Regions from separate parts of the Bradyrhizobium sp. LTSPM299 genome, predicted to be linked through region 1. Evidence: riboswitches for the same ligand, from Rfam matches in the RefSeq annotation. Region 1 holds a riboswitch; the other holds the start of a gene.
The links. A riboswitch is a leader RNA that binds a small molecule or an ion and turns the genes downstream of it on or off. The one in region 1 is predicted to bind S-adenosylmethionine.

Region 1 (15,473 bases):
GCTGACGAAGCTGACCTTGCGGCCGTTGATGCCGCCCTGATCGTTGATCATCTTGAAATAGGCTTCTTCGGTCTTGCCGATCACGCCGTAGGCGGAAGCTGGTCCGCTGTAGGGCATGATGTTGCCGATCTTGATCTCGGTGTCGGTCGCGCCAGTGTCGTATTTCTTCTGGGCGAAAGCGGCAGTGGATGTCGCAGCAAAAGCAACGACCGCCACGGCAGCCGCGGCGATCCTTAGTCTCGAAAGCATAGTGTCTCCTGGTTTCTTCTTTGAGGTTCTTAGTTCTTCTTGAGTTTTCCGATAAGTTGCTGGGCAACGATCGCAACTTGCCTGGCGCCATGCGGCACGAGGAAGATGACGAGGAACAGCAGCACGCCGAACACCGCGCCGGAGAGGCCCTTGGAGAAGCTCTCGGCGATGTTGGGCACGAAGATGATGAAGGCACTTCCTACGATCGAGCCCGGCAGCCAGCCGACGCCGCCGACCACCATGCCGAGGAACAGCTGGATCGCGAGCGTGATGGTGTAGCCGTCGGGCGCCACGAATTGCACCGCGATGGCGCCAAGACCGCCGGCGACGCCGGTGATGCCGGCCGAGACGCCGAACGCCAGCGTCTTGTACAGCGCGACGTCGACGCCCATGGCGGAGGCCGCGATCTCGTTGTCGCGGATCGCCATGAAGGCGCGGCCCGAACGCGAGCGCAGCAGGTTCACCGAAGCGATGTAGATCGCGATCCCGACCGCCAGCGTGAAGTAATACAGCCACATGTCCTGCGAGATCGACTTGTGGAACCACGAGGCCACAGCCTGCAGCAATTCGGGCGCGTCCGGCTTGGTCACGACCAGGCCTTGCACGCCGCCGGTCCAGTGCTCGAAATAGCCGAGTTTCAACAGCTGCGGCATCGCGGTGGCGAGCGCAAACGTCGCAAGCGCCAGGTAGACGCCGCTGAGCCGCAGCGCCGGCTGGCCGAACAGGAAGCCGAAGCCGAAGCAGACGATGCCGGCAATCGGCAGCGTCAGGGCATAGTTCATGCCCACATGCTCCATCAGGATCGCCGAAGTGTAGGCGCCGACCGCGTAGAACGCGCTCTGGCCGAGCGAGAACTGCCCGCTGCCGCCGGTCAGGATGTTCAGCGCCAGCACCGCGAGCGCGTAAATCAGCAGCATCGTCAACTGAAAGATGATGAAGTTCTTCACGAACAGCGGGACGAGGATGAGCACGGCCAGCACCACGAGTGAGGTGCCGAAGCCGAGCGTCATGGCTCGCTTGGGAACGGCCTCGACGGCCGGGGCTTCGGTGACGATGTCTTCAGCGGTGCTCATGATCAAACTCGCTTGACGATGGGCCGGCCAAACAGCCCAGCCGGTTTGACGACCAACACGGTGATGATCAGCGCAAGCGCGATCGGTAGCTTCAATTCATTGCCGACGCCGGGGATATAGGTCCCGACCAGGTTTTCGAAGATCCCGACCAGGAAGCCGCCCATGACAGCACCGAACGGACTGGTCAGGCCGCCGAGCACGGCGGCGGCAAATCCGTAAATCAGCACGCCCAGCATCATGTTGGGCTCGAGGAACACCACCGGCGCGATCATCATGCCGGCGACCGAGCCGATCGCGGCGGCCATGCCCCAGCCCAGCGCGATCATCCACGAGGTGTTGATGCCGACCAGCCGCGCCGATTCAGGCAGCGACGCGGCCGCGCGCATCGCGAGGCCCACCCGGGTGAAGCGAAAGAAGAAGAACAGCATGACCAGCATCAACAGCGTAATGCCGATCATGCCGGCCTGATGGGTCGAGATCAGCTGGCTGCCGAGGAAGGGCGAAGAGCCGAACGGCGTCGGATATTGCTTGATGGTGAAGTCCCAGATCAGGCCGGCGACGCTGTTGATGATCGCATACAGCGCGATGAAGCCGGCGACGTTGGTCAGGATCGGCGCCTTCGCCAGCGGCTTGAACAGCAATCGCTCGATCGCGATGCCCGCGGCGAACGAAAACGCGACGGTGAGGACGAAAGCTCCCCAGTAGGGGATGCCCCATTGCATCAACTGCCAGGAGACGAAGGTCGAGAACATCGCCATTTCGCCCTGGGCGAAATTCAGATGGTCGATGGCCTGGTAGATCATGACCACCGCGAGCGCCATGCAGGCATAGATCGCGCCGGTGGCGATGCCGGCCAGGACCTGGTTGGCAAAAAGCTCCATTGTCCTTGCTCCTCAGTAGCCGAGATAGGATTTGCGGACGTCTTCGTTGTTGGCGATGTCCTTGGCGTTGCCCGACATCACGATCCGTCCGGTTTCGATCACATAGGCCTGGTCGGCGAGCTCGAGCGCGAGTTGCGCGTTCTGCTCGACCACCAGGATGGTGACCTTCTCCTCGCGATTGATCTTGCCGAGAATGCGGAACAGGTCGCGCACGATCAGCGGCGCAAGGCCGAATGACGGCTCGTCGAGCAGCATCAGCCGCGGCCGCAGCATCAGCGCGCGGGCGACCGCGAGCATCTGCTGCTCGCCGCCCGACAGCGTGCCGGCCTGCTGGGTGTAGCGCTGCTTCAGCACCGGGAAATGGTCGTACATCCGCTCGATGTCGGCGACGATGTTCTTCTTGTCGGATCGGCTGATGGCGCCGAGCTGCAGGTTCTCCTCCACCGTCAGGGTGGTGAAGGTACCGCGGCCCTGCGGCACATGCGCGATGCCAAGGCGGACCACGTTCTCGGTCGAGCGGGTGCCGATCGGCTTACCCTCGAACTCGATCGCGCCGGTCGAGCGCACCATGTTGCAGATCGCCCGCAACGTGGTGGTCTTGCCGGCGCCGTTGGCGCCGAGCAGCGTGGTCAGCGAGCCCTCGTTGAGCTGGAAGTTGAGGCCGTGCAGGGCCTGGACCTGGCCGTAATAGGCGCGCAGGTCCTTGACGTTGAGCATCGAGGTCATTGGTCCTTGCTCCCCAGATAGGCCTTGATGACATCCGGGTCGGCCTGGACCTGGGCCGGCGTGCCCTCGGCGAGCTTGCGGCCGAAATTGAGCGCCACGACGTGGTCGGCGATCGACATCACGAGGCCCATGTGGTGCTCGACCAGCAGCACGGTGATCTTGCGGTCGTCACGGATTTTGCGGATCAGGTCGCCGAGGACGTAGACTTCCTCATGGTTGAGGCCGCCGGCCGGTTCGTCGAGCAGCAGGATCTTCGGGTCTGCGGCCAAAGCGCGCGCCAGCTCGACGCGCTTCTGGGTGCCGAAGGGCAGGCCGGAAACCACGGTGTGGGCGGCGCTCTCGAGGTCGAGATAGCCGAGGATCGCGTGAACCTTCTTGTTCACGTCGGCTTCGCCGCGCCGAATCCAGGCCAGCCGCAGCGAGTCGCTGACGATGTCGCTCGAGCTGCGCGCATGCGCGCCGACCCGCACATTGTCGATCACGGAAAGATTGGGAAACAATGCGACGTTCTGGAAGGTGCGGCCGATGCCGATCTCGGCGATCCGGTGCGGCGGCCGCTTCAGGATGCTCTCACCTTCCATCAGGATGTCGCCGGACGACGGCTGGTAGAGCCGCGACAGACAGTTGAACAGCGTCGTCTTGCCGGCCCCGTTCGGTCCGATCAAGCCGAGGATCTGCCCCTGATGCATGTCAAAGGACACGCCATTCAGCGCGATGATACCGCCGAACACGACGCTGACGTCGCGAACCGCGAGCAGGGGTGATTGTCCCTGCGCGAGCTGTGCCTGCGTCATCTCGTCTCGCCCGCCATCTTCACGCGATGCGAGCGAACCTGCGAAACCTCTCGCTGGTCGTGATGGAGGCTATCTGATCCCCTCGGCCAAACGTGCAACTTTCCCTCCTACTCTAGACTTTTTGCTTTCTTGTTTTTTTGATTGCGGCGCCATCCCACCCAGCACCTGCTCGATGTTCCTTACCATCGCGACAAGACGAGGTCCAATGTCGTTGATCAATCGGTCTTCCGTGAAGCGGAATGCCGGCGCGCCACAATTGAAGGCGTAGGGTCCGGTTCCGTCATTCAGCGTCAAGCCGACGCCGACTGCGGCGACATCGTCCTGCCAGTCGCCTGTGGACATGGTGAACCCGTACTTCGCCACCGTCTCGCCGGAGCGCTCGATGCCATCGCGCATCTTGGGCCAGCGGCTGCCATAGTGCTCGCGCAGTTCACGCAATAAAGCGGCACGCTCGTCGGGAGGCAATGCCCAAATATAGGCACGGCCCATCGCCGTGGTTGCGATGGGTACCCGTGAACCGACGTCGAGTTGCACGCCGAGCGCCAAGCCATTCCGGCTCTGGCCAAAGTAGATCATGCTGTGACGGTCGCGGCCGCCAACCGCGACGGCGCCGCCGGTCTGGCGCATCACGTCCTCCCGATAGGGCTCGGACAAATGCCGAACGCCGAGATTGGCGAGCGCCGCATAGCCCAGCGCCATGGCCGATGGCGCAAGCTGGTACTTCTCGAACCGCGGCACGGGTGTAAGGTAGCCCAGCTTGGTCAACGTATAGGTCAGCCGGGAGATGGTCGGCTTCGGTAATTTTGTACGGGCGGCGATCTCTTGATTGCCCAGGAGTCCGTCATTGGGCTGGAATGCGCGCAGAACATCAAGTCCGCGGGAAAGCGCGACGACGAAGTTGCGATCGGTCGCTGCCTTCTTGCCAGAACGTTTCATTCCCTGCCGCTTTGTCATGCTCGTTGACAAGGCTCGTGCTTCAAAATAACCCTCCGTGTCAAGGTGTGGAATTCAATTTCGCAGTGCGAAATTAGTCTAAATCGCGAGAACGTAGCGGCTCGACGCAAGTCGGGCAGCTACTCAACACAAGTTCAAGAACAAGCATCCAGGGAGAGTCCCGGTGAGTGAAGTGGTCAAGCTCGAACGTCATGACAACATTGCTGTCGTTACGGTTAACAGTCCTCCCGTGAATGCGCTAAGCGCCGCGGTGCGCGGCGGCATTTTTGAATGCATCAAGAGCGCGATCGCCGATACGCAGGTTCAGGGCATCGTGCTGACCTGCGATGGCCGTACCTTCATCGCGGGCGCCGATATCACCGAATTCGGCAAGCCGCCGAAGCCGCCCGGTCTCGCCGAAGTGCTGAGCCTGATGGAAGATTCGCCGAAGCCGATCGTTGCCGCAATTCACGGCAACGCGCTCGGTGGCGGTCTCGAGGTTGCACTGGCCTGCCACTATCGGGTCGCCACCAAGGACGCCAAACTCGGCCTGCCCGAGGTGAAGCTCGGCCTGTTGCCGGGCGCCGGCGGCACCCAGCGCCTGCCGCGCGCGGTCGGACCCGAGCTCGCGGTCAAGATGATCGTCGGCGGCGATCCGATCTCCGCTCCCGAAGCACTGAAGCACGGCCTGATCGAGGAGATCGTGGAAGGGCCCGCGTCGGGCGGTGTGGCATTTGCGCGCAAGCTGGTCGCCGAGAAGCGACCGCTGCGCAGGCTGCGCGATGACAATTCCAAGCTCGCCGCGGCCAAGGCCGATCGTTCGATCTTCACCAACGCCGTCGCCGCGATGACCAAGAAGGCGCGCGGGCTGGAAGCGCCTTTCGCGGCTGCGGATGCCGTCGGTGCGGCGATCGACCTGCCGTTCGACGAGGGCCTGAAGAAGGAGCGCGAAGGCTTCCTCAAGCTGGTCTCGAGTGACCAGTCCAAGGCGCAGCGCTACGCCTTCTTCGCCGAGCGCGAAGCCGCCAAGATCGCGGGCGTGCCCGAGGGCACCAAGCCGCGCAACGTCGCGCGCGTGGCCATCCTCGGCGCCGGCACCATGGGCGGCGGCATCGCGATGTCCTTTGCCAATGCCGGTATCCCGGTCACCCTGATCGAGACCGCTGAGGAGCAGCTCAAGCGCGGCATGGGCATCATGCAGAAGAACTACGAAGCGACCGCTGCGCGCGGTGGCATCCCCGCGGACGCGCCCGCCAAGCGCATGGCGCTGATCAATGGCGTCGTCGGCATCGAGAACATTGGCGACGCCGATCTCGTCATCGAGGCGGTGTTCGAGACCATGGCGGTCAAGAAGGAAGTGTTCGGCAAGCTCGACCAATACGCCAAGCCTGGCGCGGTGCTCGCGTCCAACACCTCCTACCTCAACATCGACGAGATCGCGAAGGCGACGAAACGTCCGCAAGACGTGCTCGGCATGCACTTCTTCTCGCCGGCCAACGTGATGAAGCTGTGCGAGATCGTGCGCGCCGACAAGACCGCGCCGGATGCGCTGGTTACCGCCGTCTCGATCGCGCGCAAGATCGCCAAGGTGCCGGCGGTGGTCGGCGTCTGCGACGGTTTCGTCGGCAATCGCATGCTGGCGCAGCGCGGCAAGCAGGCCGAGAAGCTGTTGTTCGAAGGCGCCTTGCCGCAGCAGGTCGACGCCGTGGTGACAAAGTTCGGCATGCCGATGGGCCCGTTCGCGATGGGCGATCTCGCCGGCCTCGATATCGGCTGGCGCTCGCGCAAGGACCGCGGCATCAAGTCGGAAATCGCGGATGCGCTGTGCGAAGCCGGTCGCTTCGGCCAGAAGACCGGCAAGGGCTACTACAAGTACGAAGCCGGCTCGCGGTCGGCGCTGCCCGATCCGGAGGTCGAGAAGCTGATCGACGAGACCCTGGCGCGCCTCGGCCGCAAGAAGCGCGCCGTGTCCGACGACGAGATCCTCGAGCGCATGATGTATCCGATGATCAACGAGGGCGCGAAGATCCTTGAAGAGGGCATCGCGGCGCGGCCGAGCGATATCGATGTGGTCTGGCTCTATGGCTATGGCTGGCCGATCTATCGCGGCGGCCCGATGTTCTGGGCCGATACCGTCGGGCTGAAGCACATTGCCGATCGTCTCGCCTTCTACGCCAAGGAGACCAACGATCCCTCGCTTGAGCCGGCGCCGCTGCTGAAGAAGCTCGCGGGTGAGGGCAAGACCTTCGCGTCGCTCGCCACGCCGTCGAAAGCGGCGTGATTGGCCAAAGGCCCAACAATGTGTCGTTCCGGGGCATCGTAAAGCGATGAGCCCGGAACCCATTGCGCCTCAGAGCATGCGGCCTGATGGATTCCGGGCCTGGCCCTTCGGGCCATCCCGGAATGACGACCTTTAGAGTCCTGCGAAGGCATTCATGATCCATCCCGGCGAACCATATTATCCGAACGGCGTGCACTGGAGCGACGAGATCGCGCGTGGCACGTTGCCTGATCTGCTTTCCGCGGCCGCTGCCGAGTACGGCACGCGCCCCGTGCTCGAATTTCGCGAACGACCGATCAGCTACAGCGAGCTCGAAGCCCTGGTTGAAACCGCAGCTAGCGCCTTCATGCGCGCCGGCTACGGCAGGGGCGCGTCGGTCGCGCTGTTCCTCGGCAACACGCCGGATCATCCGATCAACTTCTTCGGCGCCCTGAAGGCTGGCGCCCGTGTCGTGCATCTGTCGCCGCTCGACGGTGAGATCGCGCTGTCGCACAAGCTCTCTGACTCCGGCGCGCGCGTGCTCGTCACCAGTAATGTGTCGGCGCTGTTGCCGACTGCGTTGAAATTCCTCGCCAAGGGGCTGCTCGACCGGCTGATCGTCTGCGAGGACGACAATTGGGGCAAGGCCGGCACAGCGCAGACGGCGTTGCCCGACAACCCTGCTGTGGTCACGCGCAGCCAGTTCATCGATGGTGCGACCAAGCCGGCGCAATGGCCTGCGATCGACGTCGAGGACGTCGCGCTGCTGCAATATACCGGCGGCACCACCGGCCTGCCGAAAGGCGCGATGCTGAGCCACGGCAACCTAACTGGGGCGGTGTCGATCTACGACGTCTGGGGCAAGCCGGCGCGGCTCGAGCGCAGCGCGATCGAGCGCGTGATCTGCGTGCTGCCGCTGTTCCATATCTATGCGCTCACCGTCGTGCTGCTGTCGGCGATCCGCCGCGGCCACCTGATCTCGCTGCACCAGCGCTTCGACGTCGAGGCAGTGATGCGTGACATCGAGGTCAAGCGCGCCACGGTGTTTCCCGGCGTACCGACGATGTGGATTGCGATCGCGGGGCTACCCGATCTCGACAAGCGCGACCTGTCGTCGCTGGTCTCCTGCGGCTCCGGCGGCGCGCCGCTGCCGGTCGAAGTCGCAAAGATCTTCGAGCGCCGCGTCGGCATGAAGCTGAAGAGCGGCTGGGGCATGACCGAGACCTGTTCGCCCGGCACCGGCCATCCGAAGGAAGGGCCGGACAAGGTGGGCTCGATCGGGCTGATGCTGCCCGGCATCGAGATGGATGTGGTGTCGCTGGACGATTCGACGAAGCTGATGCCGGTCGGCGAGGTCGGCGAGATCCGTATCCGCGGCCCGAACGTCACCAAGGGCTACTGGAACCGGCCGAAGGAAACCGCGGAAGCCTTCGTCGGCGACCGCTTCCTGACCGGCGACATCGGTTACATGGATGTCGACGGCTACTTCTATCTGGTCGATCGCAAGAAGGACATGATCATCTCCGGCGGCTTCAACGTCTATCCGCAGATGATCGAGCAGGCGATCTACATGCATCCCGCCGTGCAGGAGGTGATTGTGATCGGCATCTCCGACGATTACCGCGGCGAGGCGGCGAAAGCTTTCATCAAGCTGCGCGACGGGCAACAACCGTTCTCGCTCGACGAGCTGCGTGCGTTCCTGACCGGCAAGCTCGGCAAGCATGAATTGCCCGTTGCGGTCGAGTTCGTCGCCGAACTGCCGCGCACTCCGGTTGGAAAACTGTCGCGCCACGAATTGCGCCAGCAGCAGCCGAAAACCCTTCAACCCACACCGCAGTAGAACAATACGACCAAGACTGTTCGTTCAAAGACTGTTCGTTCAAAGGAGGATCCGATGGATCTCGCTTTCACCAAGGAAGAGATAGCGTTTCGTGAGGACGTGCGGGCGTTCTTCAAGGCCAACGTCCCGCCGGACACGCGCCGCAAGCTGCAGGAAGGCCGCCATCTGTCGAAGGATGAGATGGTCACCTGGTGGCGCATCCTCAACAAGAAGGGCTGGGGCGTCACCCATTGGCCGAAGGAATTCGGCGGAACGGGCTGGACCTCGGTGCAGCACTACATCTTCAACGAGGAGCTGCAGTCCTATCCGGCGCCGCAGCCGCTCGCCTTCGGCGTCAGTATGGTCGGCCCTGTCATCTACACCTTCGGCAACGAGACGCAGAAGAAGCAGTATCTGCCGCGCATCGCCAATGTCGACGACTGGTGGTGCCAGGGTTTTTCGGAGCCCGGCTCCGGCTCTGACCTCGCCTCGCTGAAGACCAAGGCCGAGCGCAAGGGTGACAAGTGGATCATCAACGGCCAGAAGACCTGGACCACGCTCGCCCAGCACGCTGACATGATCTTCTGCCTCTGCCGCACCGACAACAATGCGAAGAAGCAGATGGGCATCTCCTTCATCGTGTTCGACATGAAGTCGAAGGGCGTCACCGTGCGCCCGATCCAGACCATCGACGGCGGCGTTGAGGTCAATGAAGTTTTCTTCGACGACGTCGAGGTGCCCTATGAGAACCTGATCGGCGAGGAGAACAAGGGCTGGGACTACGCCAAATTCCTGCTCGGCAACGAGCGCACCGGCATCGCCCGGGTCGGCGTGTCGAAGGAGCGGCTGCGCCGCATCCGCGCGCTGGCTTCCAAGGTTGAGGCCGGCGGTCGGCCCGTGATCGAGGATCCGGCGTTCCGCGAAAAGCTCACCGCCTGCGAGATCGAGCTGAAGGCGCTCGAGCTCACTCAGTTGCGCGTCGTCGCCGACGAGGGCAAGCACGGCAAGGGCAAGCCCAATCCGGCCTCCTCGGTGCTGAAGATCAAGGGCTCCGAAATCCAGCAGACCACGACCGAGCTCCTGATGGAGGTGATCGGCCCGTTTGCCGCGCCCTATGACGAGCACGGCGACGCCGGCTCCAACGAGAGCATGGATTGGAGTGCACAGATCGCGCCGAGCTACTTCAACAACCGCAAGGTTTCGATCTACGGCGGCTCCAACGAGATCCAGCGCAACATCATCAGCAAGGCGGTGCTGGGGCTGTAAGCCACAAGTTCAGCTGTCGTCCCCCGCCTTGTGCGCAATTGCGCACTGGGGCGGGGGACCCAGCACGCCGCGGCGTCCGTAGGTCACGATGACAGCCGGTGTGTACTGGATCCCCGCATTCGCGGGGATGACGAGGGGAGATCGGGGCGGCAGTGGTGCCCCATGCGATTTTGGAGAGACGGTAACATGGATTTTGATCTGTCCGAGGAGCAGCGGCTTCTCAAGGAAAGCGTCGACGGGCTTCTCACGGATGCCTACGATTTCGATGCGCGCAAGAAGTACATGAAGGAGAAGGGCGGCTGGAGCAAAGCGCTCTGGGGCAAGCTTGCCGAGCAGGGCCTGCTTGGTCTGCCCTTTGCGGAGGCCGATGGCGGCTTCGGCGCCGGCGCGGTCGAGACCATGATCGTGATGGAGGCGCTCGGCAAGGCGCTGGTGGTCGAGCCTTATCTGGCCACGGTCGTCATCGCCGGCAGCTTCCTGCGCCACGGCGGCTCGGCCGAGCAGAAGGCGACATATATTCCCGGCATCATCGACGGCAGCAAGACCTTCGCGTTCGCGCAGCTTGAGAAGAGCTCGCGCTACGATCTGCACGACGTCGTTACGACGGCGAAGAAAAAGGGTGACGGTTGGGTGATCGACGGCGAAAAATTCGTCGTGCTCAACGGCGAGAACGCCGACACCTTGATCGTCACTGCGCGCACCAAGGGCGGCCAGCGCGACAAGACCGGCGTCGGCGTGTTTCTTGTGCCGGCAGACGCCAAGGGCATCACTCGCAAGGGCTATCCGACCCAGGACGGCCTGCACGCGGCCGACATCACCTTCACCAATGTCGAGGTCGGCGCTGATGCCGCGATCGGCGATCCTGAGAATGCGCTGCCGCTGATCGAGCGCGTGGCGGACGAAGCCCGCACCGCAATCTGCGCGGAAGCCGTCGGTGCGATGGACGAGTCGTTGACGAGCACGGTCGAGTACATCAAGACGCGAAAGCAGTTCGGCGTTGCGATCGGCTCGTTCCAGAGCCTGCAGCACCGCGCCGCGGACATGTTCGTGGCGCTGGAGCAGGCCCGCAGCATGTCGATGCTCGCGACCATGGCGTCGGACTTCGACAACGCCAAGGACCGTGCCAACTCGGTCGCCGCGGCCAAGGTGCAGATCGGCAAGTCGCTGAAGTTCGTCGGCCAGCAGTCGATCCAGCTCCATGGCGGCATCGGCATGACCATGGAGGCCAAGATCGGCCACTACTTCAAGCGACTGACCATGATCGAGAACACGCTCGGCGACACCGACTACCACCTCCGCCGCGTCAGCGAGGGCGGCGGGCTGCTCTAGCCTCATGATGACTGTCATCCCCCGCCTTGTGCGCACTTGCGCACTGGAGCGGGGGATCCAGTACACCGCGGCTTCTCGGTTCTAGCTGCGCCGCCTCTGGAATACCGGATCGCCCGCGTTCGCGGGCGACGACACCAAGTGGAGCCCAACAACAATGAAAAACACTCCATTCGATCTCACCGGCACCGTCGCCGTCATCACCGGCTCGAGCCGCGGCATCGGCCGTTCCTCCGCCGAACTGCTCGCAAAGCTCGGCGCCAAGGTCGTGATCTCCTCGCGCAAGGCGGACGCCTGCAAGGAGGTCGCTGACGGCATCAACAGCAACGGCGGTGATGCGATCGTCATCCCCTGCAACATCTCGCGCCGCGAAGAGGTCGAGGCGCTGATCTCGGGCACGATCAAACATTACGGCAAGATCGACACGCTGGTCTGCAACGCAGCGGTGAACCCCTATTACGGCCCGCTGCTCGACATCAAGGACGAGGCCTTCGACAAGATCATGGGCTCGAACGTCAAGAGCAACATCTGGCTCTGCGCGCTCGCCGTTCCGCAGATGGCCGAGCGTGGCAAGGGCTCGGTCGTGATCATCTCCTCGATCGGCGGCTTGCGCGGCTCGACGGTGATCGGCGCCTACGGCATCTCGAAAGCGGCCGACTTTGCGCTGTGCCGCAGCCTCGCCGGCGAATGGGGTCCGAAGGGCGTGCGCGTCAATTGCGTGGCGCCGGGCCTGGTGAAGACCGATTTCGCTCGCGCGCTGTGGGAGGATCCGGAGAACCTGAAGCGCCGCACCGCGTCGTCGCCGCTTCGCCGTATCGGCGAACCCGAGGAGATCGCCGGCGCGGTGGCCTATCTCGCCTCCGACGCCTCGACCTTCATGACCGGCCAGACCATCGTGATCGACGGCGGCGTCACCACGGCAGCGACGTAACGCTCAGTCGCTCGATAAAGTAGCGCTCAATCGCTCCACAAACTCGTCATGCCCGGCCTTGTGCCGTGCATCCACGTCTTGGTGTAGCGAGAAGCAAGCCGTGGATGGCCGGGACAAGCCCGGCCATGACGGATGGAGCCAGTCTCTCATACCTGCGCCAGCGCCTGATCGAGATCCTCGATCAGGTCGTCGGCATGCTCCAGCCCCGCCGAGAAGCGGATAAAGCCTTCGCTGATGCCGAGTTCGGCACGGGCTTCCGGCGCCAGGCGCTGATGTGTCGTGGTCGCGGGATGCGTGACCAGGCTCTTGGCGTCGCCGAGATTGTTGGATATCCGCGCGATCTTCAACGCGTTGAGGCAGCGGAAGGCGCCGGCCTTGCCGCCCGTCACCTCGAAGCCGACCAGCGTTGAGCCGGCGCGCATCTGCTTCTTCACCGTCTCGGCCTGCGGATGGTCGGCGCGGCCGGGATAGACCAGCCGCGTGATCTTCGAATGGTTCGCCAGCACGTCGGCGATCTTCGCCGCGCTCTCGGTCTGCGCCTTGACGCGAATGCCGAGCGTCTCAAGTCCCTTCAGCAGCACCCAGGCGTTGAACGGCGACAGCGACGGCCCGGTCTGGCGCATGAAATTATGGATGTGCTCGGCGATGAAAGCTTCGGACGACAGGATGACGCCGCCGAGGCAGCGGCCCTGGCCGTCGATGTGCTTGGTCGCGGAATAGACCACGACGTCGGCGCCGAGCGTGAGCGGGCTCTGCCAGATCGGCGTTGCGAACACGTTGTCGACGATCAACCGGGCGCCGCCGCTGTGCGCGATCTTGGCAATGGCCGCGATATCGAGCACGTCGAGTGTCGGATTGGTCGGGCTCTCCAGAAAGAAGGATTTGGTGTTCGGCCGCAATGCGCGCTGCCACTGGTCGAGATCGAGACCATCGACCAGCGTGGTTTCGATACCGTAGCGCGGCAAGAGGTCCTGCACCACGTAAAGGCACGAGCCGAACAGGGCTTTCGACGCGACCAGATGATCGCCGGCCTTCAGCGGTGCGAGGATCGCGGTGGTCACCGCGGCCATGCCGGTCGCAGTCGAGCGCGCGGCTTCGGCGCCCTCCAGCTCGATCATGCGGCGCTCGAACATCGCGATCGTCGGATTGGAATAGCGCGAATAGATAAAGCCGGGATCCTGGCCCTTGAAGCGCGCCTCGCACTGCTCTGCGCTGTCGTAGACATAGCCCTGGGTGAGGAACAGGCCTTCCGACGTCTCGCCGAATTGCGAGCGCAGCGTGCCGCCATGGACGAGGCGGGTTTCGGGACGATAGTGGGCGGTAGATTTGGCTTCAGACATGTGACCTCCGACGCGGCCATTCCCTTGGGAAAATAGCCACAAAAAAACCGGCCTGGAGAAACCTCCACAAGCCGGGATCACACTGTCCCCGGCCTGTTTAGCGACTTATTTAACGTGGCTGCAAGCCGGCCGGCTCAAATCACCACGGGATAAGTGTTGCTGATATTCCCTCACGGCCTTTCCGTCAAGGCGGTCATCGGATAACTCGTAAAAGCCCATATTTTGGGGCTTGGATGGCCGCTCAGGGTATGATTTTGGGCCATCTCGAGGGGCCGCGCCGTGTCGTTCACGCTGGAAGAAGAATCCAACGGAATCTTGCCCGACCGCATGATCGCGGAGATGGCGGAGGCCGGCCTCATTCTGCCGGCGTACCCGTTCATCGAGAGCCAGATCCAGCCGGCGAGCCTCGATCTGCGCCTCGGCGACATCGCCTACCGCGTCCGTGCGAGCTTCCTGCCGGGGCCCGACTCCACCGTTGCCGAGCGCATCGACCAGTTGAAGCTGCACGAGATCGATCTGTCCGACGGCGCGGTGCTGGAGACCAATTGCGTCTATATCGTCCCGCTGCTGGAAAGCCTGGCGCTGCCGCCGGAGATCGTCGCCGCGGCCAACCCGAAGAGCTCGACCGGCCGGCTCGACGTCTTCACCCGTGTGATCGCCGACGGCACCCGCCGCTTCGACATGATCGGCGCCGGCTATCACGGGCCGCTCTATGCCGAGATCAGCCCGAAGACCTTCCCTGTGCTGCTGCGCGAGGGCTCGCGGCTGAGCCAGGTGCGCTTTCGCATCGGCGACGCGGTCCTCAGTGCCGATGAGCTCGACGCGCTGCATGCCGCCGAGCGGCTGGTCGATATCGACGATGCCGATCTGGTCGAGGGCGTTGCGCTCTCGGTCGATCTCTCCGGCGAGAATTCGAACGGCTTCGTCGGCTACCGCGCCAAGCGCCACACCGGCGTGGTCGATGTCGACCGCCGCGCCGGCTACGCGGTCGACGATTTCTGGGAGCCGATCAAGGCGCGCACCGACGGCAGTCTGATCCTCGATCCCGGCGAATTCTATATCCTCGCTTCAAAGGAAGCCGTGCAGGTGCCGCCGGATTACGCCGCCGAGATGGTGCCGTTCGATCCCCTGGTCGGCGAATTCCGCGTCCACTATGCCGGCTTCTTCGATCCCGGATTCGGCTATGCCGGCGCCGGCGGGAAGGGGTCGCGCGCGGTGCTCGAAGTGCGTTCGCGCGAAGTGCCGTTCATCCTCGAGCACGGCCAGATCGTCGGTCGTCTGGTCTATGAGAAGATGCTCGAGCGGCCCGACGCGATGTACGGCCAGCGCATCGGCTCCAACTACCAGGCGCAGGGCCTGAAGCTCTCGAAGCATTTTCGGGTGTAGCGATATTCTCTCCGTCGTCATTCCCCGCGAAAGCGGGGAATCCAGTCCGCCGCGGCCCCTGAATAGATAACGTACGCCTCTGGAATACTGGATCGCCCGAACGAGTCGGGCGATGACACTGCATGTGCGTTGGTTGCGTCGCTTCTCCGGCGATGACACACTCTGGCAAAACAACAAACGGGAGCGAACATGACCGGAGAGCAGGGCGCGCAAGAAGCGCAATGGCGGAAATGGCGCAGCGTCGCCGATCTCTACCATGCCTTCTTCACCGGGCTGATCCTCACCGTGGTGACGCGGCGCGGCACCGCCGATGCGGCCGAGTTCGTGTTCCGGGTGTTTCGCCGCCAGCAGCAGGAGCGCTTCCTGCCGGGGCTCAAGAAGCTCGGCCTTGACGACCTGCCGCCGGCGGTCGCCGCCGCGCAATATCACTACCTCTCGAACTGGATCGGCGGCGTGCATGTCGAATACATGCACGAGACCGACCGCAAG
Region 2 (15,473 bases), on a different contig from region 1:
GAAAGGAGGTGATCCAGCCGCAGGTTCCCCTACGGCTACCTTGTTACGACTTCACCCCAGTCGCTGACCCTACCGTGGCCGGCTGCCTCCCTTGCGGGTTAGCGCACCGTCTTCAGGTAAAACCAACTCCCATGGTGTGACGGGCGGTGTGTACAAGGCCCGGGAACGTATTCACCGTGGCGTGCTGATCCACGATTACTAGCGATTCCAACTTCATGGGCTCGAGTTGCAGAGCCCAATCCGAACTGAGACGGCTTTTTGAGATTTGCGAAGGGTTGCCCCTTAGCGTCCCATTGTCACCGCCATTGTAGCACGTGTGTAGCCCAGCCCGTAAGGGCCATGAGGACTTGACGTCATCCCCACCTTCCTCGCGGCTTATCACCGGCAGTCTCCTTAGAGTGCTCAACTAAATGGTAGCAACTAAGGACGGGGGTTGCGCTCGTTGCGGGACTTAACCCAACATCTCACGACACGAGCTGACGACAGCCATGCAGCACCTGTCTCCGGTCCAGCCGAACTGAAGAACTCCGTCTCTGGAGTCCGCGACCGGGATGTCAAGGGCTGGTAAGGTTCTGCGCGTTGCGTCGAATTAAACCACATGCTCCACCGCTTGTGCGGGCCCCCGTCAATTCCTTTGAGTTTTAATCTTGCGACCGTACTCCCCAGGCGGAATGCTTAAAGCGTTAGCTGCGCCACTAGTGAGTAAACCCACTAACGGCTGGCATTCATCGTTTACGGCGTGGACTACCAGGGTATCTAATCCTGTTTGCTCCCCACGCTTTCGTGCCTCAGCGTCAGTATCGGGCCAGTGAGCCGCCTTCGCCACTGGTGTTCTTGCGAATATCTACGAATTTCACCTCTACACTCGCAGTTCCACTCACCTCTCCCGAACTCAAGATCTTCAGTATCAAAGGCAGTTCTGGAGTTGAGCTCCAGGATTTCACCTCTGACTTAAAGACCCGCCTACGCACCCTTTACGCCCAGTGATTCCGAGCAACGCTAGCCCCCTTCGTATTACCGCGGCTGCTGGCACGAAGTTAGCCGGGGCTTATTCTTGCGGTACCGTCATTATCTTCCCGCACAAAAGAGCTTTACAACCCTAGGGCCTTCATCACTCACGCGGCATGGCTGGATCAGGCTTGCGCCCATTGTCCAATATTCCCCACTGCTGCCTCCCGTAGGAGTTTGGGCCGTGTCTCAGTCCCAATGTGGCTGATCATCCTCTCAGACCAGCTACTGATCGTCGCCTTGGTGAGCCGTTACCTCACCAACTAGCTAATCAGACGCGGGCCGATCTTTCGGCGATAAATCTTTCCCCGTAAGGGCTTATCCGGTATTAGCACAAGTTTCCCTGTGTTGTTCCGAACCAAAAGGTACGTTCCCACGCGTTACTCACCCGTCTGCCGCTGACATATTGCTATGCCCGCTCGACTTGCATGTGTTAAGCCTGCCGCCAGCGTTCGCTCTGAGCCAGGATCAAACTCTCAAGTTGGACTTGAAACCTTGAACCGGCTGATCACAACGTTTTGACGAGGTCCCACCATTTTTCATCAACCGAAGCTGACGAGCTGCCCACGATTCACATCGTTGGCAACGATGGTGTAACCTTTAAAACGTGTACCGCCGAAGTCTTTCGTCCACCCTCAGAACGTCAAAAGCCGAAGCTTTCAAGTATTCCGAGAGACGCAAGGACTCCGCCGTCCACGTTTCTCTTTCTTCATCTTCACTTGTCAAACAGCCCGGGATCCGAAGGTCCCACACCCTATTGGGTGGATCTGAGCCCCTCATCCGACGGCGATTCACAACCGATTTACACCGGCTGCTGTTTCGCTCGACGAGTTGAGGAGCATAAAGGGCGCGAATGCTTGCCTTGGCCGGTGGGCCAATGCAGCGCCGCGCTCAGTGGGTGTCTTATAGGCCCGCCCCTTCGGACCTGTCAACACTGATCGTCAAGAAAACGTCGCACGACGACAAACTTTTTTCAGGTGCGGAAAAGTCCTGATTTTTGGGGACCTTGCGCCGCACTTGAGCCATAATCCTGCGACGTTCTGGCTATAACGTAAGCAACGAACCGCTCGAAACCTGTGGGGCCTCGGGTGGTTTTTTCGGGGGACCAGGCGATTTCTCCAAGAACCCGTCGCCTCTTCCCCTCACGGCCGAGCAACATCGAGAGATCTGCACACCATTGACGTTCGAGATAGCGGCTAACCAATGGCCTTCGTCTCCCGGACTTTGATGCGTGTGGCTCGCCACGCTGCCGCAAACCCTTTCTAAGGGGTTAAAGGCAGGGTACGAGGACGAGCTGAGAGCGATCGCATGTTGATGGAATTTGGGGGGATACAGGGTTGAGCCAACGGGCGTCACGCGGGAGCGGCTTTGGGCGCGAGACCGGGATGATCGATCTCGGTCATGAACCGCCGCTTTCCGTCGACGGCACCGAGGCTGCGGTGATCGATCGCCGCCGTGTCTCCGTGCAGTGGTTCAGCGGCACTATTCTCACCGGTCTGTGCGGCGCGGCTCTTATCGGCGGCGCCGTTTTTGCGTCGCTCGACGGCGAGATGACTTTCGCCAAGGTGCCGGAGCGCGTCGAGGGCGCGCTGCGCGGCGCATTCGGCGCCAATGATCGGGTCGTCAGCCTGCACAAGGGCGATCGCCTGCCGCCGCCGAGCGAGTCCTCGGCCTCCCGCAGCATGGTGCGCGTTTCGACCGTCACACGCGTCGGCAATCGCGACGTGATGCGGGTACGGCCTTTCATCCGTATTTCCGGCAATCTCTCGATGACCACGAGCGACCTGTCGGCCAAGATCCCGCCGTTCAACGCGCAGCGCATGCTGACTGACGTCGGCGCCGAAACGTCGATCACGGCCGAGGATCCGAACGCAAACGCGGCCGACGCCGCCGAGCCCGACGCCGAGGTCTCCTTCGTTACCAAGGATCTCGCGACCGTGCTGCCGAAGGCGAAGCTCGCCGCCGTCGTCGCGCTCGACGACGTCCTGATGCGGGTGCGCGATGCCGCCAACTGGCGTGGCGCCGGCGGATCGGTGCGCTACACACTCGCCAATGCCGCGGCCGACGCAACCGGCTCCGGCCCCGACATGAAGATGGCTTACGCCAGCGAGGGCAATGTCTCCGATCCCTATGCCGGCTTCGAGACCCGCGTGGTGCCGGAGAACGTCACCCTGCTGCCGAAGACAAAGGATCAGGTCACCGGCGGCAATCCGACCGGCGAACGGGTTCACGTCGTCAAGAAGGGCGACTCGATCTCCTCGATCCTGCGCGATCAAGGCGCAACCCCCGACGAGGCCAAGGCCATTGCGGCAACGCTTGGCCCCCGCGGCCGCGACGGCGGCCTGAAGGAAGGCCAGAAGGTGCGGATCCTGATGGCGCCATCCGCCCCGGGACTCCGGCTCCAGCCCTATCGCGTGATCGTCGCCAATGATTCGGTCGTCGAAGCCGTCGCCGCGCTGTCCGATATGGGCAAATATGTCGCCGTTGACGTGCAGAGCATGAACACCGTCACCGACACCGCGGATAATTCCAAGGACGACGATGACGAGGATGATGGTACCGGCGTGCGGCTCTATCAGAGCATCTACGAGACAGCGCTGCGCAACAAGGTGCCGTCGACCATCATCGAGGACATGGTCAAGATCTATTCCTATGACGTCGACTTCCAGCGCAAGGTGCAGCCCGGCGATTCCTTCGACGTGTTCTATGCCGGCGAGGACGAGGGCGTTGCCAGCACCGAAAAGACCGAGGTGCTGTACGCCTCGCTGACCGTGGGCGGCGAGACCAAGAAATATTACCGCTTCCAGAGCTCCGACGACGGACTGGTCGACTACTATGACGAGACCGGCAAGAGCGCCAAGAAGTTCCTGGTGCGCAAGCCCGTCGCCAACGCGATCATGCGTTCGGGCTTCGGCGGCCGCCGTCACCCGATCCTCGGCTATGTGAAGATGCACACCGGCGTCGACTGGGCGACCGCCTATGGCACGCCGATCTTCGCCTCCGGCAACGGCGTGCTCGAGAAGGTCGGCCCCGAGGGCGGCTACGGCAAATATATCCGCATCAAGCACGCCAATGGCTACGAGACGGCCTATGGCCACATGTCGGCCTTCGCCAAGGGCATGGAGATCGGCAAGAAGGTGCGGCAGGGCCAGGTGATCGGCTTCGTCGGTTCGACCGGCCAATCGACCGGTCCCCACGTCCATTACGAAATCCTGGTCAACGGCCGCTTTGTCGACCCGATGCGCGTGAAACTGCCGCGCGGCCGCTCGCTCGAAGGCCCGATGATGGCGAGCTTCGAGAAGGAGCGCGACCGGGTCGACGCCCAGATGAACAGCCGCGGCAGTTCGCGCGTCGTCTCCGAGGCGACGAGTATCGCCACGCCACAGACCCGCTCCATCAGCAACCGCTAAGATCGAGCGCCCTCCCCGCGGCTTGCGGAGAGGGCGTCCGTCTCGAACGGTCAGTTCAGCTTGCGCTTCGGAACCGGCGCGTCGAACTGCACGATCTCGGCGGTCTTTGGCACCTCGCCGTTGAAGGTCAGTACGTTGCCCTTGGCCGAGATCACGACATGATCGCCATCCCTGACCTCGCCGGCCAAAATCATCTCGGCCAGCGGATCCTGCACGCTGCGCTGGATCGCGCGCTTCAACGGGCGGGCGCCGTAGGCCGGATCCCAGCCCTTGTCCGCCAGACAGTCCCGCGCCTTGGCGTCGAGCTCCAGCACGATCTTGCGATCCTCCAGCAGCTTGGTGAGGCGGGCGAACTGGATCTCGACGATCCGGCCCATCTCGTTGCGCTGCAGGCGATGGAACAGGATGATTTCGTCGACGCGGTTCAGGAACTCCGGCCTGAAATGCGCCCGCACCACGCCCATCACCTGGTCGCGCACCGCTGAGGTGTCCTCGCCTTCCGGCTGGTTCACCAGGAAGTCCGAACCAAGGTTCGAGGTCATGATGATCAGTGTGTTGCGGAAATCGACGGTGCGGCCCTGGCCATCGGTCAGGCGGCCGTCGTCGAGCACCTGCAGCAGCACGTTGAAGACATCCGGATGCGCCTTCTCGATCTCGTCGAACAGCACGACCTGATAGGGCCGACGCCGCACGGCTTCGGTGAGCGCACCGCCCTCATCGTAGCCGACATAGCCCGGAGGCGCGCCGATCAGCCGCGAGACCGAGTGCTTCTCCATGTATTCCGACATGTCGAGCCGGACCATCGCGGTCTCATCGTTGAACAGATACGCCGCAAGCGCCTTGGTCAGCTCGGTCTTGCCGACGCCGGTGGGACCTAAGAACATGAACGAGCCCATCGGCCGGTTGGGGTCCTGCAACCCGGCGCGCGACCGGCGCACCGCGGTTGCCACCGCACGCACGGCTTCGGCCTGGCCGACCACGCGGTTGGCGAGGCTGCCCTCCATCTTCAGGAGCTTGTCCTTTTCGCCCTCGAGCATCTTGTCGACCGGCACGCCGGTCCAGCGCGAGACGACCTGCGCAATATGGTTGGCGGTCACCGCCTCCTCCATCATCTCGCCAGCGTTTTCGTTGGCCTCGGTATCGGCGAGCCGCTTCTCAAGCTCTGGGATCCGCCCATAGGCGAGCTCACCCGCACGCTGGAATTCGCCTTTGCGTTGCGCGTTGGCAAGTTCGGTGCGCAGGGCATCGAGTTCGCTCTTCAGCTTTTGCGCGTTGGAGAGCTTGTTCTTCTCCGCGCTCCAGCGCGAGGTCAGCGCCGCCGATTTCTCCTCGAGATCGGCGAGTTCCTTTTCCAAGGTCTGCAGCCGGCTCTTGGAGCCGGGATCGCTTTCCTTTTTCAAAGCCTCCTGCTCGATTTTGAGCCGGATGATTTCCCGGTCCATCGAATCCAGCTCTTCCGGCTTGGAATCGACCTGCATCTTCAGCCGCGCCGCCGCCTCGTCCATCAGGTCGATGGCCTTGTCGGGCAGGAATCGGTCGGTGATGTAGCGATTCGACAGCGTGGTCGCGGCCACCAGCGCAGAATCGGTGATGCGCACGCCGTGGTGCTGTTCGTATTTGTCTTTCAACCCGCGCAGGATCGAAATGGTATCCTCGACGGTCGGCTCAGGCACGAAAATCGGCTGGAACCGGCGCGCCAGCGCGGCATCCTTCTCGACATGCTTGCGGTACTCGTCGAGCGTGGTGGCGCCGATGCAGTGCAGCTCACCGCGGGCGAGCGCGGGCTTCAGAAGGTTGGACGCGTCCATCGCGCCGTCGGCCTTGCCGGCGCCGATCAGCGTGTGCATCTCGTCGATGAACAGGATGATGCCGCCCTCGGCGGACGTGACCTCCTGCAGCACGGCCTTCAGCCGCTCCTCGAACTCACCGCGGTATTTTGCGCCCGCAATCAGCGAGCCCATATCGAGCGACAGGAGTTTCTTGTCCTTCAGGCTCTCCGGCACGTCGCCATTGAGGATACGCAGCGCCAGCCCCTCGACGATCGCGGTCTTGCCGACGCCGGGCTCGCCGATCAGCACGGGATTGTTCTTGGTTCGCCGCGACAGCACCTGAATGGTGCGGCGGATCTCCTCGTCGCGGCCGATCACCGGGTCGAGCTTGCCGTCACGTGCCGCTTGCGTGAGATCACGGGAATATTTCTTCAGCGCGTCATAGGCATTCTCCGCGGTCGCAGAGTCAGCCGTGCGGCCCTTGCGCAGCGATTCGATCGCCGCGTTGAGGTTTTGCGGGGTGACGCCACCCTTGCTGAGGATGTTGGCGGCCTCGCTGTTCTTCTCGAGCGCGAGCCCGAGCAGCAGCCGCTCCACGGTGACGAAGCTGTCGCCGGCCTTGTCGGCGGCCTTCTCCGCCGCATCGAAGGCGCGCGCCAGCTCCGGGGCCAGGTAAACCTGCCCGGCACCATTGCCCGAGACCTTCGGAAGCTTGCCCAGCGCCTCTTCGGTCGCTTTCAGGATTGCGCGAGAGTGTCCCCCAGCGCGGTCGATCAGACCGCCGGCGAGCCCCTCGCTGTCGTCCAGCAGCACTTTCAGCAGATGCAACGGCGAGAATTGCTGGTGGCCATCGCGCATTGCGAGCGACTGGGCAGACTGGATAAATCCGCGCGCACGCTCGGTGTACTTCTCAATATTCATTCGTTTTCCCTCGGCCTGCCGTCACCACCCTATCAGGCATGGTTCCAGCATCTTCATTGGGTTTCCGCGGGCCGCGTTGACGTTCCTCAACCAGCCTCTGGTCGTCGCCATCATTTTTCAGGCTTGCCACAGATGTGGGCACTTGGTTTCAAAACGGAAGAGCCAAAGCTCGCGATTTCGCCCGGTGAATCAGTCAGCGCCGCACGACAGCGACAAGGTAGCGGCAGGACTGAGCAGTCTCGTTACGGAAGACAATGTCCGATGGCGGGCCAAGCTCGACCCGGTCGCCCGCGGCAAGCTCGTGGCTGATAGCCCCCTCCATCAGGGTGAGGCGTCCACTGATGACCCAGACCACCTGACGGATCAGGTGATAGGCACTGGCGGGAAAGCCGACCTCCTGACGGGCAGGCAGTTCGATCTCCACCAGTTCGAGCGGATTGGCAGGATGAAGAAACACCTGCCGCCGCAGATAAGCCGCCTTCGGATCGCGCCACACGGGCTGATCCTTGGCGCGCTGGAGACGGGCATGGACGGGCGCGACCGCCTCGAACAGGGCGGCCATGGTCAGGCCGTAGGCCGTCGCGATCCGCGACAGGGTCGCGGCCGTTGGGCTGGCCTCGGTCCGCTCGATCTTGCTCAGCATCGCCTTGGAGACGTCGGCCCGCCCGGCGAGTTCCGCCAGCGACCAGCCGCGCGTCTCCCGCTCGGAGCGGATTCGCCGCCCAAGGCCATCACTGGCTTTGTCCTCTGTAATTGACATATCGTCTTACATAGTGGACGATCCGCCCGCTTCAAGACCCAATCCGAGGAACTTGCCGAGGAACCTGTGATGACCATCCGCCCTGCCACCGAACAGGACATTCCCGCGATTACCGCGATCTACAATGACGCCGTCGCCAACTCGAACGCGGTATGGACGGAGAAACAGGACACCGAGGCCGAGCGGCTGGCCTGGATGAAGGCGCGACAGGCGCTGGGCTATCCGGTGCTGGTTGCCGCCGAGGGCACGACCGTCCTCGGCTATGGTACCTTCGGCGATTTCAGGGCCTTTCCGGGCTACCGCTACTGCGTCGAGCACAGCGTCTACATCCACGCCGACCATCGTGGCCGTGGGCTCGGGCGCATCATCGTCGACGAGCTCGTGGCCGCCGCCACCGCGCTCGGCAAGCACGTCCTGATCGCGGGCATCGACGGCGGCAATCCGGCCTCGCTGCGGCTGCACGCGCAGGCGGGCTTTGTCGAGGTTGGGCGCATGCCGGAACTCGGACGCAAGTTCGGCCGGTGGCTCGATCTGGTCTTCATGCAGCGGATTCTCGACGCGCCGGGCGCTGTACGTTCCGATTGATCGCCTGCGTCTCGGGGCGGTTTTCCTCGCCCGCCAAACAGGATAATGCGGGCGCCTGGAAGGAACGCGCATGTCCTCAGCCAAGATCACCGGTATCTACCGTTACCCCGTCAAGGGCCTCACGCCCGAGCCGCTGTCACGTGCCGAGCTGAATGTCGGCCAAACGCTGTGGTCCGATCGCCGCTACGCGATCGAGAATGGTCCGAGCGGTTTCGACCCTTCCACACCAAAATGGCTGCCGAAGCCGCATTTCCTGATGCTGCAGCGGGACGAGTGGCTGGCGCCGCTGTGCGCCCATTTCGACGATGACAGCCATGTGCTGACACTGCGCCGGGATGGCGCGATGGTCGCCCAGGGTGACCTCGAGACCGCCGCGGGCCGCGCCGCGATCGAACGCTATTTCGCCGACACGCACACCAGCAGGATCAAGGGCCCGCCGAAAGTGCTGGCGAGTCCCGGCCACAGCTTCTCCGACGTCCCCCGCAAGGTGATCTCCATCATCAATCTCGCAAGTCTGCGCGCCATCGAGAACCTGGTGCAGGCACCGGTCCATCCGTTGCGCTTCCGTGCCAACCTCTATGTCGAGGGCTGGCCGGCCTGGCATGAAGCCGGCCTGCTCGATCAGACGATTGCGATCGGCAGCGCACGGGCGAAGGTGGTGAAGCGCATCACCCGTTGCGCCGCGGTCAATGTCGATCCCGACACCGGCGCGCGCGATCTCATGGTCCCGCAGGCGCTGATGCAGCGCCTCGGTCACAATGAGTGCGGCATCTATGCCGAGATCATCTCCGACGGCGGGGTCGCCGTCGGCGATGTGATCGCGGCCGAGCAGCCGACGTTGGTGTAGAGTAGAGCCAACGCCGGCAACGACAATTCAGTTCGTCGGCATCACATAGGCATAGATCCGGCCGCGCGACACCGGCGCCTCGCGAACGCGGTTGCCGTTGTTGCCGGAGATCATGATCGGATTTCCGTTCGCATCGACGCCGGTGATGATGCCGACATGACCGCCGCCGCGGCGGCCCATCACGGCGATGGCGCCGACCTGCGGGCCTGAAATGCGCTGACCGTATTTGGCGAACGAGCTCGCCATGTCGGAGCCGGTGCCATGATAGCCGGATTTCTGCAGCACCATGTTCATGAACCGTGCGCACCAAAGGCTGCCGCGACCGGTCGGGTTGCCGCCGATATATTGGCGCGCTTCAGAGACGATGCCGGACGAGCCGAAGCTGCTTGCTTCCGCCACACCGCCGGTGTTGGGCACCGTCGCGCCGGACATCGCGGCCGCATTGGCGTCAGCGAAGCCGAACGTCTGCTCGGCGCCACGCTCCGCGCGCGACAGCCGTGCCGCATGCCGATAGTGGTGACGGGCATAGTGCCGCGCATGATAGCCGGCATGGGCCGAATGCGCGTGACGCGAATGATACGGTCGTGCCGAAGCCGGAGCGGCTGAAATGAGGGCGAGAGTGAGCGAAACCAGAGCCAGCGCGACAAGACGAAGCGACCGGCGATACGCAAGCAACTGAACCATACTCGATGAGATCCTCTGTAACACCCCCGGTTCCCCGACCACGTTCCTTGCGAAACGCGGCGGTGGTTTTGAGTGCCGGGATGTGGCGGGAGGACGATTTCATGCGGCGCTGCGACAACGATTTCTGGGTCATTCCGCGATGATTCGATGACGAAAAAGAACCGGAACTGCCGCATTGCAGCCTCGGAAATTAACTGCAAATCTGGAGCCGACCCACGAGAGGAAGGTTCAATGCCCCGTGCCATGACGAAAGATAATGTCCGCCTATATTTCGAAGAGGCCGGCCACGGAACCCCGATCATTTTCCTGCACGAATTCGCGGCTGATCACACCAACTGGGAACCGCAGCTGCGCTACTTCTCGCGCGGGCACCGCTGCATCGCCTATTCGGCGCGCGGCTACACGCCGTCCGACGTTCCGCCGACTGCAGACGTCTACACCTACCAGCATTTCTATACCGATGCGCTCGCGGTGCTCGATCACCTCAAGATCGACAAGGCGCATTTCGTCGGCCTCTCGATGGGCTCGTATTCCTCGTTGCAGATCGGCCTCAACGCGCCGGAGCGCGCGCTTTCGATGACGCTGGCCGCGGTCGGCTCCGGCTCGGCCCTCGAGAACCTCGACGCTTTCCGCGCGCAGTGCCGCGCCAATGCCGCGCAGTACGAGGCGATCGGCTCCGTCGAGGTTGCGAAGGTGACGCGCGAGGCGCCGAGCCGGATCCCGTTCCTGCTGAAGGATCCGCGCGGCCACGCCGATTTCTACGCCGCGCTGGCGCGCCATGATGCCAAGGGTTCGGCGAACACGATGCGCAGCTTTCAAGGCGGCCGGCCCTCGATCTACACCATGACGGAAGCGATCCGACGCGTGCCGACGCCGGCGCTGATCCTGTGTGGCGACGAGGACGACAATTGCATCGCGCCGAGCCTATTCCTGAAGAAGCATTTGCCGGCCGCGGGCCTCGCCTTCTTTCCGAAGGCGGGACACGTGCTCAATCTCGAAGAGCCGGCCTTGTTCAACGAGATGGTGGAGCGCTTCATCGCGCTGGTGGAGGCCGGACGCTGGCCGGTGCGCGATCCGAGGTCGATGGTGGCGGCGCCGGTGTGAGCCGTCATTCCGGGGCGATGCAACGCATCGAACCCGGAATCTCGAGATTCCGGGTCTGGTCCTTCGGACCATCCCGGAATGACGCCAAAGGCAATCACTTCCCTTTCGTGCCCCGGCTGAGCAGGAACACGCCCTGCTCGCCGAACATATTCCAGACCCACCAGGGCAGATTGAGCGGCACCGGACGGCCGTAGAGATCGAGCGCGACCGCGCGCTCCATCTTGACGTTGATCTCGCCGCACAGCTCCACAAAATCCTTGATGGTGCAGAAATGGATGTTTGATGTGTCGTACCAGGTCGCCGGCAGGTTCTCGGTGCGCGGCATGTGGCCGCCGATCAGGAGCTGCAGCCGCATCTTCCAGAAGCCGAAATTCGGGAACGAGACGATGGCGCGCTGGCCGATGCGCAGCAGGTTTTCCAGCACCACCCTCGGTTGCCGCGTCGCCTGTAGCGTCTGCGACAGGATCACGTAGTCGAAGGCATCGTCGGGATAGTTGACGAGATCGGTATCGGCGTCGCCCTGCACCACCGCCAGCCCCTTGGCGACGCAGCGGTTGACGCCCTCGCGCGACAACTCGATGCCGCGCCCGTCGATGCCGCGGCTCTCGAACAATTGCAGCAACTCGCCGTCACCGCAGCCGACGTCGAGCACGCGCGAGCCCGGCGCAACCATGTCAGCGACCAGCAGATGGTCGGTGCGATAGCTTCCGGTTCGCTCGGGCGCGACGCCCTGCAATGGCAATGTCTGCTGGATGTTCATGATTGGCCGTCGCTATCGTTAAGTCCGCGCGCCTTGCCTGCGGAGTGCAGGAAGGCGCGGACGATATCGAGGAATTCGGGCACGTCGAGCAGGAAGGCGTCGTGGCCGCGATCGGTCTCGATCTCGGCAAACGACACCCGCGCACTCGACGCGTTCAGCGCGTGCACCAGCGCACGCGATTCCGAGGTCGGAAACAGCCAGTCGCTGGTGAACGACACCACGCAGAAGCGCGTCTTGATGCCGGTGAACGCCTTCGCCAGCACGCCGTCGTGGTCGCCGGCGATATCGAAATAGTCCATCGCGCGGGTCAGATAGAGGTAGCTGTTGGAGTCGAAGCGCTCGACAAAGGACGAGCCCTGGTAGCGCAGATAGCTCTCGACCTGGAAATCGGCGTCGAACGAGAAGGTCGGCAGTTCGCGGTCCTGCATCCGCCGCCCGAACTTGCGATGCAGCGCGGCGTCCGAGAGATAGGTGATGTGCGCGGCCATCCGCGCCACCGCGAGGCCGCGGTGCGGATGCGTATCCTCGTCGACGTAGCGGCCGCCGCGCCAATCCGGATCGGCCATCACCGCCTGTCGGCCCAGCTCATGGAACGCGATATTCTGCGCCGAGTGGCGTGTCGAGCAGGCGATCGCCAGCGTCGAGAACACGCGCTCCGGGTAGGCCGCGGTCCATTGCAGCGCCTGCATGCCGCCCATCGAGCCGCCGACCACACAGAACAGCGTCGTGATGCCGAGGCGATCGATCAGCATCGCTTGCGCACGCACCATGTCGGGGATCGTGATGATCGGAAAATCGAGCCCCCACGCCTTGGCCGTAGCCGGATTGATCGAGGCCGGCCCGGTCGAGCCCATGCAGCCGCCGATCACGTTGGAGCAGATGATGAAGTATTTTTCGGGATCCAACGGCTTGCCAACACCGACCATCGTATCCCACCAGCCGGCCTTGCCGGTGACAGGATGGATATTGTTGACATGCTGGTCGCCGGTCAGCGCGTGACAGACCAGGATCGCGTTGGACCTGTCGGCGTTGAGCTCGCCATAGGTCTGGTAGGCGATCTGGAACGGTGCGAGATCGACGCCGCAATCGAGCTTCAACGGCTGATCCATCCCGAACTTCGCCACCAAAGACGACGGATGATCCGTCTCATGGGCGCGATCATCGCTGTGGATCGGCGGGCTTGCTATCGGACGTCCGTTGCTCATGTAGGCGACCTCGCCTCCACGCGGGAGGCCTCGAACGGAGATCAAGCCATAAAAAAACCGGCCTGAACAAAAGGTTCGGCCGGGAGCTGATGCGTCCCCGGCCTGTTTAGCGAGTTGTTTAACGTGGCTGCAAGCCGGCCGGCTCAAATGACCACGGAGTACGGCAAAGCTAGTCCTCGGTCCTCCCGTCGTCAAGACAGCCCGGCCCAGGGGCATGGTTAACCCTGTCAGCGCAGGGCTGAGCCGCGACGTTTCTCTTTGCTTTCGGCGCCCGTCTTTTCTAATCAGGGCCCTGTCTGACGCGGCATCGGGCCGCCCGGACCTCAAGGTTTTCCGATGTCCAAGCCACCCCCGGCGCCGCCTTCACTGCAGGAGCTGCGCAAAGAAATTGACAGTATCGACGAGCAGGTTCACCGCCTGCTGATGGCGCGCGGCGACATCATCGACCGCCTGATCCAGGTCAAGCAGACCCAGGAGGTCGGCTCGGCGTTTCGCCCGGCGCGCGAGGCCAGCATGATGCGCGGCCTGGTCGAGCGTCATCGCGGTATCCTGCCGCTCGACACCATCGAGAGCATCTGGCGCGTCATCATCTCGACCTTCACCTACGTCCAAGCGCCGTTCGCGGTGCATGCCGACGTTTCGGTCGGCGAATCCGCGATGCGGGATTCGGCACGGTTTCATTTCGGCTTCGTGGTACCCTATGTGGCGCATTTCAGCGCACAGGCCGCGGTCGAAGCGGTAGCGAAATCCAAGGGCGACCTCGCGCTGGTCTCCGCGATCTCCAGCCGCACGCCCTGGTGGAACGCGCTCGAAGCCGACGGCGCGCCGAAGATCATCGCGCGGCTGCCGTTCCTCGAGCGCGCCGACCATCCGGCCGCGCTGCCGGTGTTCGTGGTCTCGCGGGTCGCCGACGACGCCATGGTCACCGAAGTCCAGATGTGGAGCGTGCGCGTCTCCGGCTGGAACGCCGACGTCGCCCGCGCGCTGGCGCCGCTGGCCGAGATCGTCGCGGTGCCCGACACCGCCTTCGACGGCGCGGCGCTGCTGGTCTCGGTCACGGGGCAAGACCCTCATAAGAGCGGCTTTGAGATCATCAAGCTCGCTTTGATCAAGGCCGGCGCCTCGGTCCGCTCGTCGGCCCTCGTCGGCAGCCACGCAACGCGCTATACGGTTCCCACGAATGGGTCGGCAAAGTCCTGAATTGAAGTCATTCAGACTCTTATGCCGCCCGCCTATCCGGAGTTGAAGATGTCCCGCCCCGTGCCGAATCCCGGCATTCTCGATATTGCGCCCTACACGCCCGGCAAGAGCCCGGTGCCGGAACCGGGCCGCAAGGTGTTCAAACTGTCCGCCAACGAGACGCCGTTTGGCCCGTCGCCGAAGGCGATGGCGGCCTACAAGCACGCGGTCGACCATCTGGAGGATTATCCGGAAGGCACCTCGCGGGTGCTGCGCGAGGCGATCGGGCGCACCTACGGTCTCGATCCCAACCGCATCATCTGCGGCGCCGGTTCCGACGAGATCCTCAATCTGCTCGCGCATACCTACCTCGGTCAGGGTGACGAGGCGATCTCGACCACCCATGGCTTCCTGGTCTACCCGATCGCGACGATGGCGAACGGCGCGAAGAACGTCGTCGCGGCCGAGACCAATCTCACCGCCGATGTCGATGCGATCCTTAAGGCGGTGACGCCGCGCACCAAGCTGGTCTGGCTCGCCAACCCGAACAATCCGACCGGCACCTATCTGCCGTTCGACGAGGTCAAGCGGTTGCACGCCGGCCTGCCCTCGCATGTGGTGCTGGTGCTCGACGCCGCCTATGCCGATTACGTCTCGCGCAACGACTACGAGATGGGCATCGAGCTGGTGGCCACCACCGAGAATACCGTGGTGGCGCACACCTTCTCGAAGATCCACGGCCTTGCGGCACTGCGGATCGGCTGGATGTTCGGCCCGGCGCATATCGTCGACGCCTGCAACCGCATCCGCGGTCCGTTCAACGTCTCGGCGCCGGCGATGCTGGCGGCGGCGGCGGCGATCGAGGACTCCGCGCATGTGCAGATGTCGAAGGCTCACACCGAGACCTGGCGCAACTGGCTGACCGAGGAGATCGGCAAGCTCGGGCTCAAGGTGACGCCGAGCGTCGCGAACTTCGTGCTGATCCATTTCCCGACCGAGAAGGGCAAGAGCGCAGCCGAGGCCGATGCCTATCTCACCAGGCGCGGCCTGGTGCTGCGGGCGCTCAACAATTACAAGCTGCCGCATGCGCTGCGCATGACCATCGGCACCGAGGAGGCCAACCGCCTCGTGGTCGAGGGCCTGCGCGACTTCCTGGCCGGAAAGTGACCGTTGACGTGACGACAACTCCGATCTTCAAACGCGTAGCGCTGATCGGCTTCGGCCTGATCGGCGGCTCGATT

Region 2: it holds a riboswitch for S-adenosylmethionine, as region 1 does, so the genes downstream of both, metX (homoserine O-acetyltransferase MetX) here and UP10_RS28275 (O-succinylhomoserine sulfhydrylase) in region 1, are expected to answer to the same signal.

What each region holds. Positions count from the first base shown of each region.
Region 1 is NZ_JYMU01000055.1:36,933-52,405, reverse strand. Features, by position in the region: gene UP10_RS28330 (ABC transporter substrate-binding protein) at 1-249, opposite strand, end outside; gene UP10_RS28325 (branched-chain amino acid ABC transporter permease) at 279-1,322, opposite strand; gene UP10_RS28320 (branched-chain amino acid ABC transporter permease) at 1,325-2,203, opposite strand; gene UP10_RS28315 (ABC transporter ATP-binding protein) at 2,216-2,929, opposite strand; gene UP10_RS28310 (ABC transporter ATP-binding protein) at 2,926-3,723, opposite strand; gene UP10_RS28305 (IclR family transcriptional regulator) at 3,793-4,659, opposite strand; gene UP10_RS28300 (3-hydroxyacyl-CoA dehydrogenase NAD-binding domain-containing protein) at 4,841-6,937, shown strand; gene pimA (dicarboxylate--CoA ligase PimA) at 7,092-8,756, shown strand; gene pimC (pimeloyl-CoA dehydrogenase large subunit) at 8,811-10,001, shown strand; gene pimD (pimeloyl-CoA dehydrogenase small subunit) at 10,188-11,330, shown strand; gene UP10_RS28280 (SDR family NAD(P)-dependent oxidoreductase) at 11,485-12,258, shown strand; gene UP10_RS28275 (O-succinylhomoserine sulfhydrylase) at 12,405-13,598, opposite strand; SAM riboswitch at 13,675-13,754, opposite strand; gene UP10_RS28270 (2'-deoxycytidine 5'-triphosphate deaminase) at 13,878-14,984, shown strand; gene UP10_RS28265 (hypothetical protein) at 15,174-15,473, shown strand, end outside.
Region 2 is NZ_JYMU01000004.1:5,351-20,823, reverse strand. Features, by position in the region: rRNA gene UP10_RS00115 (16S ribosomal RNA) at 2-1,492, opposite strand; gene UP10_RS00110 (M23 family metallopeptidase) at 2,346-4,418, shown strand; gene clpB (ATP-dependent chaperone ClpB) at 4,469-7,108, opposite strand; gene UP10_RS00100 (helix-turn-helix domain-containing protein) at 7,302-7,868, opposite strand; gene UP10_RS00095 (GNAT family N-acetyltransferase) at 7,938-8,453, shown strand; gene UP10_RS00090 (MOSC domain-containing protein) at 8,524-9,300, shown strand; gene UP10_RS00085 (TIGR02594 family protein) at 9,328-9,984, opposite strand; gene UP10_RS00080 (alpha/beta fold hydrolase) at 10,216-11,088, shown strand; gene metW (methionine biosynthesis protein MetW) at 11,183-11,848, opposite strand; gene metX (homoserine O-acetyltransferase MetX) at 11,845-13,053, opposite strand; SAM riboswitch at 13,139-13,218, opposite strand; gene UP10_RS00065 (chorismate mutase) at 13,390-14,253, shown strand; gene hisC (histidinol-phosphate transaminase) at 14,302-15,399, shown strand; gene UP10_RS00055 (prephenate/arogenate dehydrogenase family protein) at 15,408-15,473, shown strand, end outside.